DNA from 4 places in the Streptomyces sp. NBC_00536 genome. Region 1 is predicted to be linked to each of the others. Evidence: riboswitches for the same ligand, from Rfam matches in the RefSeq annotation. Region 1 holds a riboswitch; each other region holds the start of a gene.
The links. A riboswitch is a leader RNA that binds a small molecule or an ion and turns the genes downstream of it on or off. The one in region 1 is predicted to bind cyclic di-AMP.
Positions count from the first base shown of each region.

Region 2: it holds a riboswitch for cyclic di-AMP, as region 1 does, so the genes downstream of both, OHS33_RS30460 (M23 family metallopeptidase) here and OHS33_RS14495 (transglycosylase family protein) in region 1, are expected to answer to the same signal.
Region 3: it holds a riboswitch for cyclic di-AMP, as region 1 does, so the genes downstream of both, OHS33_RS32075 (LysM peptidoglycan-binding domain-containing protein) here and OHS33_RS14495 (transglycosylase family protein) in region 1, are expected to answer to the same signal.
Region 4: it holds a riboswitch for cyclic di-AMP, as region 1 does, so the genes downstream of both, OHS33_RS27515 (M23 family metallopeptidase) here and OHS33_RS14495 (transglycosylase family protein) in region 1, are expected to answer to the same signal.

Region 1 is NZ_CP107819.1:3,340,830-3,345,841, reverse strand. It holds gene OHS33_RS14505 (cytochrome P450 family protein) at 1-602, shown strand, start outside; gene OHS33_RS14500 (transglycosylase family protein) at 717-1,742, shown strand; cyclic di-AMP (ydaO/yuaA leader) riboswitch at 2,017-2,187, shown strand; gene OHS33_RS14495 (transglycosylase family protein) at 2,190-2,897, shown strand; gene eno (phosphopyruvate hydratase) at 3,203-4,489, shown strand; gene OHS33_RS14485 (FtsB family cell division protein) at 4,580-5,012, shown strand, end outside.
Region 2 is NZ_CP107819.1:7,117,275-7,122,286, reverse strand. It holds gene OHS33_RS30465 (SGNH/GDSL hydrolase family protein) at 1-74, opposite strand, end outside; gene OHS33_RS30460 (M23 family metallopeptidase) at 274-1,260, opposite strand; cyclic di-AMP (ydaO/yuaA leader) riboswitch at 1,263-1,443, opposite strand; gene OHS33_RS30455 (tyrosine-protein phosphatase) at 1,775-2,581, shown strand; gene OHS33_RS30450 (aspartate aminotransferase family protein) at 2,600-4,006, opposite strand; gene hpnH (adenosyl-hopene transferase HpnH) at 4,003-5,012, opposite strand, start outside.
Region 3 is NZ_CP107819.1:7,504,670-7,509,681, reverse strand. It holds gene OHS33_RS32085 (LysR family transcriptional regulator) at 1-343, opposite strand, end outside; gene OHS33_RS32080 (dihydrodipicolinate synthase family protein) at 440-1,342, shown strand; cyclic di-AMP (ydaO/yuaA leader) riboswitch at 1,631-1,843, shown strand; gene OHS33_RS32075 (LysM peptidoglycan-binding domain-containing protein) at 1,848-2,633, shown strand; gene OHS33_RS32070 (beta-N-acetylhexosaminidase) at 2,670-4,349, opposite strand; gene OHS33_RS32065 (MFS transporter) at 4,378-5,012, opposite strand, start outside.
Region 4 is NZ_CP107819.1:6,311,291-6,316,302, forward strand. It holds gene OHS33_RS27505 (M16 family metallopeptidase) at 1-719, shown strand, start outside; gene OHS33_RS27510 (M16 family metallopeptidase) at 740-2,107, shown strand; cyclic di-AMP (ydaO/yuaA leader) riboswitch at 2,346-2,503, shown strand; gene OHS33_RS27515 (M23 family metallopeptidase) at 2,516-3,319, shown strand; gene OHS33_RS27520 (GntR family transcriptional regulator) at 3,474-4,139, shown strand; gene OHS33_RS27525 (HPr family phosphocarrier protein) at 4,353-4,634, opposite strand; gene OHS33_RS27530 (GNAT family N-acetyltransferase) at 4,879-5,012, shown strand, end outside.

The DNA of each region.
Region 1 (5,012 bases):
TGTTCGCGGGGTTCGAGACCACCATCAACCTGATCGGCAACGGCACCTACGCGCTGCTGCGGAACCCGGATCAGCGCGCGCTCCTCCAGGAGTCCCTCGCCGCCGCCGGGGAGTCCGCCGGTGGGTCCGCCGGTGGGTCCGCCCGTGATTCCGCTCTGCTGGCGACCGGGATCGAGGAGCTGCTCCGCTACGACGGTCCCGTGGAGCTGGCGACCTGGCGCTATGCGACCGAGCCGCTGACCCTGGGCGGCCAGGACATCCCGGCGGGCGATCCGGTGCTCGTCGTCCTCGCGGCGGCCGACCGCGACCCGGCGCGGTTCGACGACCCGGACACGCTGGACCTCGCGCGGAGCGACAATCAGCACCTCGGATACGGGCATGGAATCCACTACTGCCTGGGCGCTCCGCTGGCGCGGCTGGAGGGCCAGACGGCGCTCGCGACTTTGCTGACGCGTCTGCCGGATCTGGAACTCGCCGTTCCCCCCGAGGAGCTGCGCTGGCGCGGCGGACTGATCATGCGTGGCCTGCGCACGCTTCCGGTCCGCTTCACAACCCCAAACGTTCCGGAAGCGGAGGAAGCCTCTCCGGAGCGCCCCAACTGACGCAAAGTCAACTCTGTGACCTTGACGTGATCTGCGCATCATCGACTTGTGACATGCGTTCGAACCCGGCTAGGTTCGCGTCGCCCCCCGCCGCCACGCGAAAGGTCCACCCTCATGCGTTCCGGGAACGGCCGTCACAGACGCCCCCGCCAGGTCCCCGCACTCGTCGTCACCGCCGGAGTCGCCGGCTCCGCACTCGCTCTGCCCCTGTTCGCCGCCACCGGCGCGAACGCGGCGGAGACCACCACCTGGGACAAGGTGGCCGAGTGTGAGAGCGGCGGAACCTGGAGCGCCGACTTCGGCAGCGGGTCCTACGGCGGACTCCAGTTCACCCAGGAGCAGTGGAAGAACGCGGGCGGGCTGGAGTTCGCCGCGCGCCCCGACCTCGCCAGCCGCTCGCAGCAGATAGCGATCGGCGAGCGGGTGCTCGCCTCGCAGGGGCCGCAGGCCTGGCCGCTGTGCGGGGAGTCCTCCGGGCTTACCCGGGGCGGGCCCAAGGCCACCGTCGACCCGGGCTCGCCCGGACATTCCGGTTCCGTCGCGCCGAGCCCGGTACGGCCCGAGGAGTCGCCCGCGCCCGGTTCGCTCGCCGGTGCGCCCGCCCCCGGCTCGACGCCGACCTCGACGGGACACATCCCCGGGGCGACCACCACGCCCACCGCGCCGCCGAAGACGCTCCCGCCGGTGCCGGAGACCCCGCTGACGTCCGGACTGCCCGTCATGCCGCCCCCGGCGCCGGAGACCGGCGGCCCGGGCACCCCGACCGGGTCCACGGGCACGACCGCTCCGTCCGTACCCGGCGGCTCCACGCTCCCGTCCGGTCCGACGACTTCCCCGTCGGGCATCCCGGCCCCCGTGAACCCGGCGGCGCCCTCGGGCTCCACGGCCGCCGCGCAGGGCGAAACGGCCGGAGCCGGTGGAAAGCACCGCGGAACGCCCGCCGCCGAGGCGCCCGTCACCTCTGACACCGCGTCGGAGCCGACGTACACCGTCAAGTCCGGCGACAACCTGACGGCCATCGCGAAGGCCACGGGAGTCAAGGGTGGCTGGAATGCCCTTTACGAGGCCAATTCGCAGGTCATCGGCCATGACGCCGACCTCATCACCCCGGGGCAGAATCTCGATCTAAGCCAGAAATAGGGGCACTTCGGGCGTGGAGATCGCCTTGTATGTCCCATTCGTGCAAGTGAGACATGCATCTCTTCCGTCCAACTGGCGTGTCCTGGTCGGTGACTGTCCAAAACCCCGCTCTCACCTGGGCAAACACCCCTCCCGAGAGCGCAAGTAGGGCCCGTTTCTCCCCGATGTCCCGCGCTTGAACATCGGGGAGAGACCTGTCTACCTTCTGAATCGCCCGCCACCGCGGGCTCCTTCGACCGCATCGCCGAATCCTGCCGGCGGACGGAGGGAACACGTCGCGCAAGCGCCGAAGGCAGGAGCGGGGGAACCAAGGTAAGTGCCGGAACCGGCCATTGAGAGATGGTCACGACCGGCTTGGGGTTAAGACGCGCACCTCGGTGCGCGGCCGGGCAACTCATCCGCCCGAACCCGACAGCTCACTTCGCAGGCGTCGGTGAGGAGAAAACCATGCTGCTTTCCGGCAAGGGCAAGCACCGTCGCGCCTCCAAGGCCACCCGTGTCGTCACCCTCGTCGGTGTCGCCGGTGTCGCCGTGGCGGCTCCGCTGATGACCGCGGGCGCCGCGAGCGCCGCGACCGTCTCCCAGTGGGACGCCGTCGCCGCCTGCGAGTCCGGCGGTGACTGGTCCATCAACACGGGCAACGGCTACTACGGCGGCGTGCAGTTCTCGTCCTCCACGTGGGCCGCGTACGGCGGCAAGGCGTACGCCGCGCAGGCCAACCAGGCCTCCAAGTCGCAGCAGATAGCCATCGCCGAGAAGGTCCTCAAGGGCCAGGGCAAGGGCGCGTGGCCGTCCTGTGGCGTGGGCCTGTCGAACGCCGCCTACAACGGCGGCTCGGCCGAGACCCCCAAGCAGACCAAGCCGGAGAAGAAGGTCGAGAAGAAGGCCGAGCCGAAGCAGGAGACCAAGCGCGCCGAGGCGCCGGTCACCCGCTCCGAGCGCGCCGAGACCCCGGCCCCCACCAAGCAGGCCCCGTCGGCCGAGGCCCCCAAGACGGGCAACGGCTCCTACGAGGTCAAGTCCGGTGACACGCTCGGCACCATCGCCCAGGCGAACGGCGTCAAGGGCGGCTGGCAGCAGCTGTTCGAGCTGAACAAGGACATCGTCAAGGACGCGGACCTGATCTTCCCGGGGCAGAAGCTGAAGCTCAGCTGAATCCCGCGGTAACACTCGCTCCTCCCACCGCCCGGCGCGTATCCCCTCACGCGCCGGGCGGTGGTGCGTGCCGGGCCCGTTGACGGCCGCCGGCCTCGCCGTATGTCCCGCAAGCCGTGCCCCATGTCCCGTAAACCCTGTCCTATGTCCCGTAAGAGGGGTATTCCGACCCTTTTTCGTCCCACGGACCGGTTGGTCGGCTGGCCGAGCGCCCGGAGCCGGTTAGGCTCTAAGCGGCAAGGCCATCCCACGGCCTGACACGCCACCGCACACCCAGCACACTCAGCGTCACATCCCAGAAGGAGATGCTCGTGCCGTCCATCGACGTCGTCGTAGCCCGGGAAATCCTGGACTCCCGAGGCAATCCCACGGTCGAGGTCGAGGTTGGCCTCGACGACGGCAGCACCGGCCGTGCTGCTGTTCCGTCCGGCGCCTCCACCGGTGCCTTCGAGGCCATCGAGCTCCGTGACGGTGACCCCAACCGTTACCTGGGCAAGGGCGTCGAGAAGGCCGTCCTCGCCGTGATCGAGCAGATCGGCCCGGAGCTCGTCGGCTACGACGCCACCGAGCAGCGCCTCATCGACCAGGCCATGTTCGACCTGGACGGCACCGACAACAAGGGCTCCCTGGGCGCCAACGCGATCCTCGGCGTCTCCCTGGCCGTGGCCCACGCCGCGTCCGAGGCCTCGGACCTCCCGCTCTTCCGCTACCTCGGCGGACCGAACGCGCACCTGCTGCCCGTTCCGATGATGAACATCCTCAACGGTGGGTCGCACGCCGACTCCAACGTCGACATCCAGGAGTTCATGATCGCCCCGATCGGCGCGGAGTCCTTCTCCGAAGCCCTTCGCTGGGGTGCCGAGGTCTACCACACCCTCAAGAAGGTCCTGCACACCAAGGGCCTCTCCACGGGTCTGGGCGACGAGGGCGGCTTCGCCCCGAACCTGGAGTCCAACCGCGCCGCGCTCGACCTCATCGTCGAGGCCATCAAGCAGGCCGGTTACGTCCCGGGCAAGGACATCGCGCTCGCGCTCGACGTCGCCGCGTCCGAGTTCTACAAGGACGGCAAGTACGAGTTCGAGGGCCAGTCCCGCTCGGCCGCCGAGATGACCGAGTACTACGAGGAGCTCGTCTCCGCGTACCCGATGGTCTCCATCGAGGACCCGCTGTACGAGGACGACTGGGCCGGCTGGAAGACCCTCACCGACAAGCTGGGCACCAAGGTCCAGATCGTCGGCGACGACCTCTTCGTCACCAACCCCGAGCGCCTCGCCCGCGGCATCGAAGAGGGCTCGGCCAACGCCCTGCTCGTCAAGGTGAACCAGATCGGCTCGCTGACCGAGACCCTGGACGCCGTCGAGATGGCCCAGCGCAACGGCTTCAAGTGCATGATGTCGCACCGCTCCGGCGAGACCGAGGACGTCACCATCGCCGACCTCGCCGTCGCCGTGAACTGCGGTCAGATCAAGACCGGCGCCCCGGCCCGCTCGGACCGCGTCGCCAAGTACAACCAGCTGCTGCGCATCGAGGAGATCCTCGACGACGCCGCGGTGTACGCGGGCCGTTCCGCCTTCCCGCGCTTCAAGGGCTGATCACCGCTCAGCCTCCGTACGTCCCCGCGCTCGGTCCCGTACCGTGTGCGGGGACGTATTGCTGTGCGCGCTCAAGGGGAGGCGGAGTCAATGGCCGGGAACCGGGACCGGTTCTCCACCTTCTCGACCGCGACCAGGCTCAAACAGCTCGGTGAGCGGACCGCCGCCCACGTCTACCGCTCGCAGTCGCGGCGTCAGGTCCGGCGCAGCCGGCTGACCGGCCGGGCCGCGCTGCTGGTGCTCGTCCTCTGTACGCTGGTCGTCGCCCTCGCGTACCCGATGCGCCAGTACGTCTCGCAGCGCTCGGAGATCTCCGACCAGCAGCAGGCCGCCGACCGGGCGCGCAAGCGGCTGGACGAACTCCGCGACGAGAAGGCCCGCTGGCAGGACCGCGCCTACGCGGAGCAGCAGGCGCGCAGACACCTGCACTACGTGCGCCCCGGGGAGATCGGCTTCACCATGGTCGACTCCGAGGCCGCGGAGCACCGCCGCACCGGTACGGCGACGGCCGACCGGCCCTGGT
Region 2 (5,012 bases), 3.8 Mb from region 1:
GCCGTCGCCTGCGCCGTCGTCTGTGCTGTCGTCTTTGCCGTCGTCTTCGTCGTCATCGCTGTCGTCGCTGCCACGAGAAGACATCCTTCACCCCAGGGCGTGACCTACGCCACCGTAGCCAGGCCTTGACGGACCGTGATCTATACCACCCGGTCGGTAAGGAATAAGTGAGGAGTGCGTCAGGTCCCTGAAGGGGCGAGGTGAACGGGGGCATGAAAGGGGGCCGGGTCCCCCCTAGGGCCCCGGCCCCCCTCGCCCTGGCGGCGGGCGCCGTCAGACGTTCACGCCCTTCGAGCGGAGGTAGCCCAGCGGGTCGATGTCCGTGCCGTAGCCGGGACCCGTGCGGATCTCGAAGTGCAGGTGCGGGCCGGTCACGTTGCCCGTGGCGCCGGAGAGGCCGATGGCCTGGCCCGCGGAGACACTCTGGCCGACCGAGACCGAGAGCTGGGACATGTGGCCGTACTGCGAGTAGCGGCCGTCCGCGTGCCGTATGACGACCTCGTTGCCGTACGCGCCGCCCCAGCCCGCGGAGACCACGGTGCCCGCGCCGACCGCGTGGACGGTGGTGCCGGTGCCCACGGCGAAGTCGACGCCGGTGTGGTAGCCGCTGGACCACATGCTGCCGCTCTGGCGGTACGGGGTGGTGATGGAGGCGGAGACCGGGGCGACGAACCCGGCGGCCGAGGCGGTGCCGGTGCCGGATCCGGTGGCCTGGCTGCCCGTGCTGCCCGTGCTGCCCGTACCAGCGTCCGCCGTACCAGAGTCGCCCGTACCGGAGTCCTCCGCACCCGAGTCGGCCGGGCCGGAGTCGGCCGGAGTCGGCTCCTCGGCGGACTGCTCGGCCGGAGCCGGGGCCGGGGTCTGCTCCTGCGCCCGCGCGCCCAGGGTCAGCTTCAGGCCCGGGTGGATCAGCGACGGATCGGAGCCGACCGCCTCGTGGTTGTCCTCGTAGACCCGCTGCCAGCCACCGCTCAGGTGCCGCTCGGCCGCGATCTTCGAGAGGTAGTCGCCGGGAACCACGGTGTACACCGTGGAGGCCTGCGGGGCGGCGGCCGGGGCCCGGAGCGCCACCGGGACCTGCGCCGGGCGAACCTGGGCCGGGAGGGCGACGGCCGTGGTGGCCGTCGTGCCGGTGGCGGCGTGCGCGCCCGCGGCTCCCATCAGCGGCAGCGCGAGCGCCGCGCTTCCGGTGCCCGCGACGACGAATCCGCGGGTGATCGAGGCGGACTTCGGGCGGCGATGCTTTCCCTTTGCGGGCATGGCGAATTCCTCTCCGTCGCCTGCGAGGTGAGCTGTCGGGTTCGGACTGGAGATGTCCGGCCGTTTTGCGTACGGCTTCACCCCGAGCCGCCCGGAGGAAGATCTCGTCGAGAAGACCGAGGAGATCGGATCCGGGACGGCGGCTTACCTGGTTCCCCCGCTCCTGCCGGGCGCGTGGATCGTCGGGTGCGGTGTCGGATGGTGGCAGGATTAGGCGGTCCATCCGGGTCGACGCGAAGGTATTCCGTCCGGCCCCCGTGGAACAAGCCACGAATTCCCCAAGAGAAACGGCCGGGTGAGGGATCAACGGAATTCCGGTCACCCTCCGTCGAATCGCAATCGGCAACAGCCGCCCCCGCAAGGCAATTCGGCTTTCGCGATCACACACTCACGGTCACCGTATGATCTGGCTCACGGGGACCGGCCCGATCTCCCCGCCCCTTATGGCAAGTTGCGCTCAACCAGTGCAATCCGGACATGCCGCAGACGCGCGCGACGATACGGAGGAGTCCTCGTGACCCAGCAGATACCCCAGGCCCCGCCCACGGAGCCGGAGCTGACCGGAGTGCGCAACTTCCGTGACGTGGGCGGGCTCCCGGCCACGGACGGACGGAGGGTCAGAACGGGACAGGTCTTCCGAAGCGGACATCTGGCACATGCCACCGATACCGATACGGAATTCCTCGCCTCGCTCGGACTCCACACCATCTTCGACTTCCGCAACTCCGCCGACCACGCCCTCGAAGGCCCGGACGTCGAACTGCCCGGCGTCCGCAACGTCAACCTCCCGCTCTCCGACCCGGCGGACGGCAAGGAGTTCTGGCGGATGGTCCGTGACGGCCACCTCGACCAGCTGCGCCAGGTGCTCGGTGACGGCAAGGCCGCCCGCCGGATGTCCGACTCCTACCGGGAGATCGTCACGACCCGCACCGCGGAGCACCGCCAGGTCGTCCAGGCGCTCGTCCGGGACGAGGTCCCGGTCCTGATGCACTGCGCGGCCGGGAAGGACCGGGCCGGGCTCTCTATCGCCGTCACCCTGCTCGCGCTCGGCGTCGAGCGCGAGGCGATCGTGGCGGACTACCTGGAGTCGAACGCTCCGCACCGCCGCTACAAGGTGCGCCGCAGCAGCGAGTCGGAGGAGGCCCGCTCCCCCGAGGTGATGGAGCTGCTCGCCCCGCTCTTCGACGCCCGCGCCGAGTACCTGCACGCGGCCTTCGACACCCTTGAGGAGATCTGGGGCAGCACCGACCGCTACCTCGCCGAGGGCCTCGGGCTCACGCCCGAGACCCTCGTCCGGCTGCGCGACCGCCTCCTGGACTGACCGGACCGGATGTGGCCGTCAGCGGTTCGCGACGGCCTGCTTGACCAGGGTCCTGCCGAAGTCCCACATCAGCCCGCCGCCACCGTGGGCGTCGTCCATGACCTCCCGGAAGGCGCCCACGAAGCGGTCCACGTCCGCCTCGTCCACGATCAGCGGCGGAATGAGCTTGATCACCTCCAGGTGGTCACCGGAGACCTGGGTCAGGATCCGGTGCTTCTGGAGCAGCGGCACGACGACCATCTGCGCGAAGAGCCCCTTGCGGGCCGCCTGGAGCATGGTCCACCGGCTGCGCAGGCCGAGCGAGGACGGGCGGCCGAATTCGATGCCGATCATCAGCCCCCGGCCGCGCACCTCGTGCAGCAGCTCGTACTCGTCCACCATCGCCGCGAGCCGGCCGCGCAGCAGGTCGCCCATGGCGCGGGCGTTGGCCACCACCGACTCGTTCTCCATGACGGAGAGCACCGCGAGCCCGGCCGCCATCGCCTGCGCGTTGGAGCCGAAACTGGCCGAGTGCACGAGCACCCGGTCCATGGACGAGTACACCTTCTTGAAGATCCAGTCCTTGCCCAGGGTCGCCCCGACCGGCACGTAGCCGCCCGACAGCGCCTTGGCCACGCACACCAGGTCCGGTTCCACCCCGGGCTCGTGCTGGTATGCGTAGAACTCCCCGGTCCGGCCGAGGCCGGTCTGCACCTCGTCCGCGATGAGCAGCGCCTTGTGACGGTGCAGCAGCTCCTGCGCGGCGCGCAGGAACCCGGGCGGGGCTTCCTGCACCCCCTTGCCCTGGATGGGCTCCACGACGAAGGCGGCCACGTCACCGCGCTTCAGCTCGCGTTCCAGGGCCGCCAGATCCCCGAGCGCGATCTTCGTGTCGGGCAGCAGGGGCGCGAACCCGTCCCGGAAGCCCGCTTCCCCGTTCACCGACAGGGAGCCGGTGGTGAGCCCGTGGAACGCGTGGTCGCAGTAGAGGATCCTGGGCCGGCCCGTGGCGTATCGGGCGAACTTGAGCGCGGTCTCCACGGCCTCGGTGCCGCTGTTGCCGAAGAAGACCCGGTCCAGGTGCGGGCTGTACGAGAGCAGTTTCTCCGCCAGCAGCCCGGGCAGCGGCTGGCAGTCGAAGCGGGTGAGGTCGGCGAGCTGCGCGTCGAGCACGTCGTGCAGGGCCCGCCGGACGACGGGGTGGTGACGGCCCAGGCCCATGACGCCGAAGCCCGCGAGCATGTCGAGGTGGTCGTTGCCCTCCGCGTCCCAGAAGTGGGCGCCCTCGGCCCGCTCGTAGACCTTGTCGAAGCCGATGGTGTGGAGCATCCGGGGCAGCTGGTGGTTGAGGTGGCGGGCGTGCAGTTCGTACCGCTCGCCACCCCGCTCGGCCAGCAGGGAGCCCAGGTCGAACTCCTTGCCCGGGCCCCCCGCGGCGGCCGTCATACCCGCTTCTCCCAGTTGCCCCCCACCGTCTCCCGGGCCGCCCGCAGGGATTCCTTGAGCGAGCCCATGGTGGCGAGGACGGCGGTGGGTTCGTACCCGCAGTGCGCCATGCAATTCGCGCAGCGCGGGTCCTTTCCGCGGCCGTACTTGCTCCAGTCGGTCTCCTCGATCAGTTCCCGGTACGTCGGCACGTACCCGTCGCTCATCAGATAGCAGGGGCGCTGCCAGCCGAAGAGCGAGTAGTTGGGAATGGCCCAGGCGGTGCAGGGGAAATCGGCCTTGCCTTCCAGGAAGTCCAGGAAGAGCGGGGAGTGGTTCAGCCGCCAGCGGCGCCGGTTTCCGCCCGAGAATGCCTTGCGGAAGAGTTCCCGGGTCTGTTCGACGCCCAGGAAGTGTTCCTGGTCGGGGGCCTTTTCGTAGGCATAGGCGGGCGAGATCATCATCTCGTCGACCTGGAGGTCGTCATTGAGGTAGTTGAGCACCTCGATGATGGTCTGCGGGGTGTCGGTGTTGAAGAAGGTGGAGTTCGTGGTCACCCGGAACCCGCGCTTCTTCGCTTCCTTGATGGCCGCGACGGCCTCGTCGAAGACGCCTTCCTTCGCGACGGATTCGTCGTGCCGTTCGCGCAGGCCGTCGATGTGGACGGCGAAGGCGAAGTAGGGCGACGGGGTGAACTTCGCCATCTTCTTGCGGAGCAGCATCGCGTTGGTGCACAGGAACACGTACTTCCGCTTCGCCACCAACTGCCGCACGATCTCGTGGATCTGCGGGTGCATCAGGGGCTCGCCGCCCGCGATGGACACCATGGGCGCGCCGGACTCCAGTACGGCGCCGACCGCCTGGGCCACCGGCATGCGCTGCTTGAGCACCCCGGCCGGGTGCTGGATCTTCCCGCACCCCTCGCAGGCCAGGTTGCAGGCGTAGAGCGGTTCCAGCTCGACGATGAGCGGGAACTTCTCACGCTTGCGGAGCTTCTGTTCGATGAGATACGTCCCGACCCTGATGG
Region 3 (5,012 bases), 4.2 Mb from region 1:
CGAGGGCGACGAGGGCGGCCGGGACGAGGGCCCGGGTCGCGGTCGGGAAGGCGCCGACGCGCAGCGCCCCCGCCAGCCCGCCACGGGCCTCGGCGAGATCCGCCTCGGCCCGCTCCAGGCGCTCCAGCACCGCTTCGGCGTGCCCGACCAGGCGCTGGCCGGCGGGCGTGAGCCGGACCCGGCGGCCGGTGCGCTCCAGCAGCGCCAGCCCCGCCTCGCGCTCCAGGACGGAGAGCTGCTGGGAGACGGCCGAGGGGCTGAAGGACAGGGCCTCGGCGACGGCGGCGATGGTGCCGCGGCGGGCGAGTTCGCGCAGCAGGCGCAGGCGGCGTACGTCGAGCATCGGCTCAGCTTACGGGTGGGGACGGAAATGCGAACTGGACCCGGGGCTCGGGGCCGGGCCACCCTCGTCCCCATGGCGCAAAACATGACACAGGACATGACTCAGACCCCCCTCCGCGGGATCCACGTACCGCTCGTCACCCCCTTCGACGCGTCCGGGGCCGTCGCCCTGGACGCCCTGGAGGCGCTCGCCCACGAGGTGCTCGCGGCGGGCGCCACCGGCATCGTCGCCCTCGGCACGACCGCCGAGGCCGCCGCTCTCGACGCGGCGGAACGGGACGCGGTGACCGGGGTGTGCGCCCGGGTCTGCCGGGAGCGCGGGGCGCATCTGAGCGTCGGGGCGGGGAGCAGCGGTACGCGGGCGAGCGAGGCCGCGCTGGAGCGGCTGCGGCGGTGGCCGGAGGTCCGGGCCGCGCTGGTGACCGTGCCGTCGTTCGTACGGCCCGCGGCGGCGGGGGTGCTGGCCCACTTCGAGCGGCTGGCGGCGGTCAGTCCCGTACCGCTGATCGTCTACCACATCCCGTACCGGACGGGTCAGCCGCTGGACGCCCCGGCGCTGCGGGCGATCGGGGCGCTGCCCGGGGTCATCGGGGTCAAGTACGCGGCGGGCGCTGTCGACCAGGACGCGGTGGCGCTGCTCGGCGATCTGCCGGAGGGGTTCACGGTCATGGCGGGCGACGACGCGTACGTCTCCCCGATGCTGGCCCTCGGGGCGGGCGGCGGGATCCTGGCCTCGGCCCATCTGGCCACGGACCGTTTCGCCGCCCTCGCGCGGGCCTGGCGGGCGGGCGACGCGGCGGGCGCGCGGGTGCTGGGGCACGCGCTGACGCCGCTGTCGGCGGCGGTGTTCGCCGAGCCGAATCCGGTGGTGCTGAAGGGGGTGCTGCACGCGCAGGGGCGCATCCCGACCCCCGACGTCCGGCTGCCGCTGCTGCCGGCCTCCGCCGCCTCGGTACGGGAGGCGCTGGAAGCGCTGCGCAGGCTCGCGGAAATTCCCTAAGGGGCATGCATGGGCGATTTGCCCTCATGTAGGGTACGGGCGCCGCGCCGGTGATGTGAGTCACGCGGGCGGCGGCGCCGCCACAGCCCCCGGGGCGGCCCCGGAAGGCCGAATTCCGGACGCCGCAATGCCCTTAGGCATTCCCCGCCCCGGCCGGGCGGAAGGAATTCCGTAGATCGGTATCGATATACCGATCACTGCGTGGAATTCAAGCCCTTGTCCATCGCCTCGGCCCTCGCCTACGGTCACCGCAATCCGGGTGGACCGCCAAATCCTGCCGCCGCCCGGGAACCCATCCCACTCACGTACGGCAGGAGCGGGGGAACCAGGTAGGCCGCTGATCCGGATCATCGATCCGGACCGGCTCGGGGTGAAGTCGCACCACTGACACGCACGTATCCGTCATGCCTCACGCATGTCCGGACCGTGCGGAGAAACGGCGCGGCCGGACAGCTCCCGTCCGAACCCGACAGCTCACCTCGCAGGCGACGGAGAGGAATTCGCCATGTCCGCATCGGGCAAGCACCGCCGTCCCAAGACCAGCCCGCTGGCCCGACTGCTCGCTGTCGCGGGCACCGGCGGCATCGCTCTCGCTCTCCCCCTGATCAGCGCTTCCGGCGCCCAGGCGGCGCAGCCGACCGCGACCACGGCCTCCACGACCACCGCGAAGGCCACCGGCGCGAAGGCCACCGCCCCGGCGGCCGCCGCACCGAAATCCTATTCCGTGGTGGCCGGCGACACCCTTTCCAAGATCGCGGAATCGCATTCCGTAAGCGGCGGCTGGAAGAAGCTGTACGAGGACAATCGCTCGGTGATCGGCTCCGACCCCTCGGTCATCCGCCCGGGAATCACGCTGACCATCGGCGGCCCGGCAAAGGCGACTTCGGCGGCGGCCACCGCCAAGACCCTCGCGGCGAGCCGCAATTCCACGGCCGCGGCCGACCGTTCCGCGCGGCCCACGACCCTCTACGCCAACAACCTCGACGGCTGGATCCGCCAGTCGCTGGAGATCATGGCCCAGCACGGAATTCCCGGTACCTACGACGGAATCCACCGCAATGTGCTGCGCGAGTCCTCGGGCAACCCCCTCGCCATCAACAACTGGGACTCCAACGCGGCGGCGGGCATCCCCTCCAAGGGCCTCCTCCAGGTCATCGACCCCACCTTCCGGGCGTACCACGTACCCGGCACGGCGGCCGACTCCTACGACCCGGTCGCGAACATCACCGCCGCCTGCAACTACGCGGCCGCCCGCTACGGCTCGATCGACAACGTCAACAGCGCCTACTGAGTTCCGTTCGGTCCGTTCGGTCCGTTTCCGTCCGGTTCAGCGCAGCCGGTCGGCGAGGGCCGTGAACTGATCCCACGTCGGCTGCGGTGCGCGGGGGTCCCAGACCTTCTGGGCGAGCGCCGCCAGCGGCAGCCGGATCCCGTCGGCGACCTGCGTCTGGGTCTGGGATCCGGCCAGGTCGCACCAGACGGCGAGCCGGGCGCCCAGGATCTGCGCGGCGTAGCCGGCGGGCACCGGCTCGGTGCCGCGCAGCACGAGCGGGGTCCACTGTTCGTAGATGCGGCGCCCGGTCGGGTAGGTGAAGTCGTTGGGCTCGCCGAGGACGTAGTACAGGTACTCGTCGTTGAGGTTGACCACGGGGCGGCCCTCGCGCAGGTACTCCAGGGGCGGCCGGGCCCCGATCTCCTTGCCCGTCCAGTACTCCACTTCGAGGTCCCGCGCGGCCGTGGCGGCGCCCCCGGTGAAGAACCCGTCGTTCCACGCCTTGGGCACGCGTCCCGCGCCGCGGACCACGGCGGCGCGGTCGTTCAGCCAGCCGGTGGCCAGGTCCGACACGCGCGCCCCGGCGCCGTACCGCTTCCGGGCGGCCGCCGCGAGCTGCGGGAAGGAGGCCTGGGGGTCCTTGACCACCAGCGCCTGGTACTCGTCGGCGCCGACGTGCCAGTGCGCTCCGGGGAAGAGCGGCAGGTACTCGCGCAGCAGCTCGTCCACGAGCCGGGCGGCCGCCGGGTCGGATATGTCCACGGCCCCCTTGACGGCCCGGCCGCCCGCGTCCCGCAGCTGGAGGCCGGGGTGGGCCCGCAGGACGGCGCCGAGGTGTCCGGGCGAGTCGATCTCGGGGACGACCTCGATGTGCAGGCTGCGCGCGAGGTTCACGATCCCGCGCACCTCGGCCTGGGTGAGGTGCGGGTCGGAGACGATCTCGGGGTGGCTGACGGACGCGATGCGGAAGGCCTGGTCGTCGGAGAAGTGCAGGCCCAGCTGGTTGAGTTTGAGGTCGGCCATCTCGCGCAGCCGGTCCTCGATCCACGGGGCGGTGAAGTTCTTGCGGGCTATGTCGAGGTTCAGGCCGCGCTGGGGGCGGTCCGGCGCGTCCTTGACCGTGCCCTCACCGATGGATCCGGCGGCGCGGACGGCCTGTTCGAGGGTGCGGGTGCCGTAGAAGACCCCGGCGTCGTCGGGGCCGGTGATGCGGACGCCGCCGTTTCGGACGGTCAGGGTGTACGACTCGGGTACGGGCTCGGCCCCGCCCGCGGGGGCGGCGCCCAGGGCGAGTTCCACGTCTCCGGGCCGGGCCGGGCCGCCGTCTTCGGCGTAGCCGAGCTTCAGGTCCCGGGCGAGCGCCCGGCCCTCGTCGGCGAGGGCGGCCGCGTTCGCGGGGGCGACGAGGACCCGGGCCTGCGGGGCGGGTTTCCAGCCGGGGCCGCGGGCGGGTTCGAAGGTGCGGACGGCCGGGATGGTCTGCGGCGCGGTGGAGAGGGGGTAGCTGCGGGTCGGTGACGGGGCGGGGGCGCTGGACGTCGCCGGGTCCGGGCTGCCGGGGGCCGCCGGTGAGCTCGCGGCGGAGGCCGCGCCCGTACGGCCGCTCGCGGGGGCCGACGTACAGCCGGGCACCGCGAGCGCGGCCACCGCGACGGCGATGGCCGTCGCGGTGGTGCGTATGGCCCCGGCGGTACGTATGTGCCCGGTTCCGCTCGTCTTCCCGGTTCGCGCCATGGTCACCAACCTCCCACCGGGCGGCCCGCTACGCGACCCGGACGGGCGCTTCCGCGGCGGTGGCTCCCACCCCTGCGCCCACCCCGGCGCCCGCCGCGACCACGCGTCCGCTGCGTGCCGTACGGCGCTCCAGGGCTCCGGAGACCAGGGCGAGGACCAGCGCGGAGGCGGCGAGGGCGGCGCCGACCCAGTTCGGGGCGGTCCAGCCGAAGCCGCCCGCGATGACCAGTCCGCCGAGCCAGGCGGCGAGGGCGTTGCCGAGGTTGAAGGCGCCGATGTTCACCGCGGAGGCCAGGGTGGGGGCGCCCGCGGCCTGGTCGAGCACCCGCTTCTGGAGCGGCGGCACGGTGGCGAACCCGAGGGCCCCGATCAGGGTGAGGGTGACCGCCGCCGCGGCCTTGTGGTGCGCGGTCACGGTGAAGAGGGCCAGTACGAGCGCCAGCGCGCCCAGCGTCACGTAGAGCATCGGCATCAGGCGGCGGTCGGCGAAGCGGCCGCCGAGCAGGTTGCCGCCGACCATGCCGAGGCCGAAGAGGACGAGCAGCCAGGTGACGGAGGTGTCGGCGAAGCCCGCGACGTTGGTCATCATCGGGGTGATGTAAGTGACCGCGGCGAAGACCCCGCCGAAGCCGAGCACGGTCATCGCCATGGCGAGCAGGACCT
Region 4 (5,012 bases), 3.0 Mb from region 1:
CGCTCGCCTGGGTCGAGAAGTACTTCGGCACCATCCCCGCGCACGACGGCAAGCAGCCGCCGCGCGACGGCTCGCTGCCCGACACCATGGGCGGCCAGCTGCGCGAGGAGATCGTCGAGCAGGTCCCGGCCCGCGCCCTGATGGCCGCCTACCGGCTCCCGCACGACGGCACCCGCGACTGCGACGCCGCCGACGTGGCCCTGACCATCCTGGGCGGCGGCGAGTCCTCCCGGCTCCACAACCGCCTGGTCCGCCGCGACCAGAGCGCCGTGGCGGCCGGGTTCGGCATGCTGCGCCTGGCCGGTGCCCCCTCGCTCGGCTGGCTGGACGTCAAGACCTCCGGCGGGGTCGAGGTGCCCGACATCGAGGCCGCCGTCGACGAGGAACTCGCGCGGTTCGCCGCCGAGGGCCCGACGGCCGAGGAGATGGAGCGCGCGCAGGCCCAGCTGGAGCGCGAATGGCTGGACCGGCTCAGCACCGTGGCCGGCCGCGCCGACGAACTGTGCCGCTTCGCGGTGCTCTTCGGCGACCCGCAGCTGGCGCTCACCGCCGTCGGCCGCGTCCTCGACATCACCGCCGAGGAGGTCCAGGCCGTGGCCGCGGCCCGGCTGCGCCCGGACAACCGCGCGGTGCTCGTCTACGAGCCGCTCGCGGCCGAGGACGCCGAGGACGCCGACGTAGCCGCCGAGAACGACGAGACCGAAGGGGCGGAGCAGTGAGCGACACCGCAGCCGTCACGATGACCTTCCACCCCCAGCCGCAGCCCGGCGAGGCCAAGCCGTGGGCGTTCCCCGCCCCCGAGCGCGGCGCGCTGGCGACCGGCCTGACCGTGCTGCGCTGCCACCGGCCCGGCCAGCAGGTGGTGGCCGTCGAGATCAACCTCGCGGCCCCGCTGGACGCCGAACCGGCCGGGCTGGACGGCGTGGCCACCGTCATGGCCCGCGCCCTGTCCGAGGGCACCGACAAGCACTCCGCCGAGGAGTTCTCGGCCGAGCTGGAGCGCTGCGGCGCCACCCTCGACGCGCACGCCGACCACCCCGGCATCCGGGTCTCCCTGGAGGTCCCGGCCTCCCGGCTGGCCAAGGCCCTGGGCCTGCTCGCCGAGGCGCTGCGCGCCCCCGCCTTCGCCGACAGCGAGGTGGACCGCCTGGTGCGCAACCGGCTCGACGAGATCCCGCACGAGCTGGCCAACCCGCAGCGCCGGGCCGCCAAGCAGCTCTCCCAGGAGCTGTTCCCGGCCACGCTGCGGATGTCCCGCCCGCGCCAGGGCACCGAGGAGACGGTGGCCCGGATCGACGCCACGGCCGTACGCGCCTTCTACGAGGCCCACGTGCGCCCCGCCACGGCCACCGCGGTGGTCGTCGGCGACCTGACCGGCATCGACCTGGACGCCGTGCTCGCGGACACCCTGGGCACCTGGACGGGCAACGCCGCCGAGCCGCTCCCGGTGCCGCCGGTCACCGCGGACGACACGGGCCGCGTGGTCATCGTGGACCGCCCGGGCGCGGTCCAGACGCAGTTGCTGATCGGGCGGATCGGCGCCGACCGGCACGACCGGGTCTGGGCGGCCCAGGTGCTGGGCACCTACTGCCTGGGCGGCACCCTGACCTCCCGTCTGGACAAGGTCCTGCGGGAGGAGAAGGGGTACACCTACGGCGTGCGCGCCTTCGGGCAGGTGCTGCGCTCCACCGCCGAGGGCACCGGCGCGTCCATGCTCGCGATCAGCGGTTCGGTGGACACCCCGAACACGGGCCCGGCGCTGGACGACCTCTGGAAGGTGCTCCGCACCCTCGCGGAGGGCGGCCTGACGGACGCCGAGCGGGACGTGGCGGTGCAGAACCTGGTGGGCGTGGCCCCGCTGAAGTTCGAGACGGCGGCGTCCGTCGCGGGCACGCTGGCCGACCAGGTCGAGCAGGGCCTGCGGGACGACTACCAGGCGCAGTTGTATGCGCAGCTGGCCGCGACGGGCACGGTGGAGGCCACCTCGGCTGTCGTCAACGCCTTCCCGGTGGACCGTCTGGTCACGGTGCTCGTCGGCGACGCCGCGCAGATCGAGGCGCCCGTGCGCGCGCTCGGGATCGGTGACGTGAGCGTCGTCGCCAACTGAGCGTGCGGAGGTCGTGCGTCGGGCGCGTGGCGCTCGCGCGTCGGGCGTGAACCGACGTGCGCGAAAGGGGTTTCGGTGGCTTGGCCACCGGAACCCCTTTTGTCCGTTTGGCGGAGAGGTTGCTTCTATGTCACGTGACGTAGGTAACAATGGGGCTCGTGTGTTTGGCGATTGACTGATGATCCGCCTAGCGTCGGGCGTGCTGTCCGTCAGTGGTAACCGCCGCAATCGCGGCACCGGACAGCGATCGCCGAGTCCCCGTCAGGCGCGAGCCTGGGGAGCCGGGGACCCACCGTCCCTGGGGTGAATCGGACCCGCCTCGCAAGAGGGGGCCCGTAGGAGACCTTCCTGCTCCGAACCCGTCAGCTAACCCGGTAGGCGAGAGGGAAGGAAAGGATCAGCCCCTTCATGGCGTTCGGCAGCTCTCGTGCCACCTCCGGCGGCAAGCACCGTGGTTCCAGCCGTCTGAGCCGGAAGACCGCAGGCGTCGCCGGTATAGCCGCCCTCGCCGCCACCGGCGTCGCGGCCACCCTCGCAGCCCCGGCCTTCGCCGCGGACAACCACCACAGCACTCCTCAGGACTCGGGCACGGGCGCCTTCGTCATCCCCGACACCCTCGCCGGTGACCTGGAGGCCCAGGCCGACGCGCAGCGCAACGCCGCCGACACCGCCGCCCTCAAGGTGCAGGCCGAGACCGAGGCGAAGACGAAGGCCGCCGAGGCCAGGCGGATGGCCGAGGCGAAGGCCAAGGCCGAGCGCGAGGCCAAGGAGCGCGCGGACCGTGAAGAGGAGCGCAAGCGCCTCAACGCCTTCGTGCTGCCGATCACCGGCTCCTACGTCAGCACCCAGTACGGTGCGGGCGGCGGCATGTGGTCCTCCGGCAGCCACACGGGCATCGACTTCCACGCCGACCAGGGCACCGTCGTCCACGCCGTGGGCGCGGGCGTCATCGTCGAGTCCGGCGACGGCGGCGCCTACGGCAACAACATCGTCATCAAGCACAACGACGGTACGTACACCCAGTACGGGCACCTGTCCCTGCTGAGCGTCTCCGTCGGCGAGCAGGTCACCGCGGGCCAGCAGATCGGCCTGTCGGGCAACACCGGCAACACCAGCGGTCCGCACCTGCACTTCGAGGCCCGTACCGGCCCGTCGTACGGCTCGGACATCGACCCGGTCGCCTACCTGCGCTCCAAGGGCGTCAGCATCTGATCTCCGCGGCACACAGACTTCCCGAAGGCCCCGGCTCACCGAGCCGGGGTCTTCGCGTTGTGCTCATTTCCGCCTGTCCTCGGAAAATATCGCGTGTTGCAATAGAGTCGCGGCAATGGAATCGGCGGAAACGACATTCAGCGGAGGTCCGGTCTTGCGAATTCCCGCGCACGCGGTTTGTACGGCGATCCGCGACGACATCGTCTCCGGGGTCTTCGGCCCGGGCGGCCGGCTCACCGAGGAGCTGCTCGCCCGCCGCTACGGAGTCTCCCGCGTCCCCGTCCGCGAGGCCCTGCGCACCCTGGAGTCCGAGGGCTTCGTCACCACCCGTCGGCACGCGGGCGCCTGTGTCGCCGAGCCGACCGCGCAGGAGGCGGCCGATCTCCTGGAGGTCCGGACACTGCTGGAGCCCCTCGCGGCGGCCCGCGCCGCCCGGCGGCGCAGCGAGGCGCACCTCAAAGTGCTGCGGGGGCTGGTCAGACTGGGCCAGGAACGGGCCAGGAGGGGCCAGGGGGAGGATCTGCGGGCGCTGGGGGGCTGGTTCCACGAGACGCTCACCCAGGCCTCGGACAGCCCCGGCCTGATCGCGCTGCTCACCCAGATGCGGCACAAGGTCGCCTGGATGTACGCCGTGGACGCCCCGGTGCGGCCGGTGGAGTCCTGGGCGGAGCACGGCGCGATCGTGGACGCGGTGGCCCGCGGCGACGCGGAGCGGGCCCGGGCGCTGACCGCTGCGCACGCGGAGCGCGCGGCGGGGGCGCACCGGCTGCGCGTGAGGACTTCGCAACCTGCCGTAAACATGGCGAGCGGCGGGCTTTAACAACACCCGTATACAAAGGACGGATATCGCTGCGGCCGGTGGCAATATCGGGACCCGGTCATATACCGCTGCGCGCACTCGCGATAAATGGCCCGGGGCGGGTGATAACCGGGAAAAGCAGCGGAGCCGTGGCCGCCGGTATTCGGGGGCCACGGCTCCGCCGTGTGTGGTGCGTGGGTGGTGCGTGGGCCGGACCCCCGGGGGCCCGACGGGTCAGACGGTCTCGGGAAGCTCTTCCAGACCCTCTTCGACCAGCTTCGCCAGGCGGTCCAGCGCGGCGTCCGCACCCTCGGCGTCGGACGCGAGGATGATCTGCTCGCCGCCCTGGGCGCCCAGGCCCAGAACCGCGAGCATGGACGCGGCGTTGACCGGGTTGCCGTCGGCCTTGGAGATCGTCACCGGGACGCCGGAAGCGGTGGTCGCCCGGACGAAGATCGAGGCGGGACGAGCGTGCAGGCCCTCGGCCCAGCCGACGTTGACGCGGCGCTCTGCCATGGTGATGCCCTTCAGGTTCTTACGGTTGTCTAGACCAGTCTCTCACGGCACTCCGAATGCTCCGGCCGACCTTCGGCCCCAATCCGCCTGCCGTTCGGCCCTCCCCAGCTTGCACTGGTTTGCCCCGGCTCGCCTAATGCGCCGCGCGCACGCGGCCCGGCCGATGCGCCCCCGGCGCGGCCCCGCCCGGCCTCCGCCCGCCGCCCGCCCGCCATCCGCCCAAGGCAGGCTCTAGGGTGGCCCCATGACCACCGCGTCGGACCCCTCGTACCCGGCCCACTGGGAAGCGGACGTCGTGCTGCGCGACGGCGGCACCGCCCGGATCCGCCCCATCACCACCGAGGACGCGGACCGCCTGGTCAGCTTCTACGAACAGGT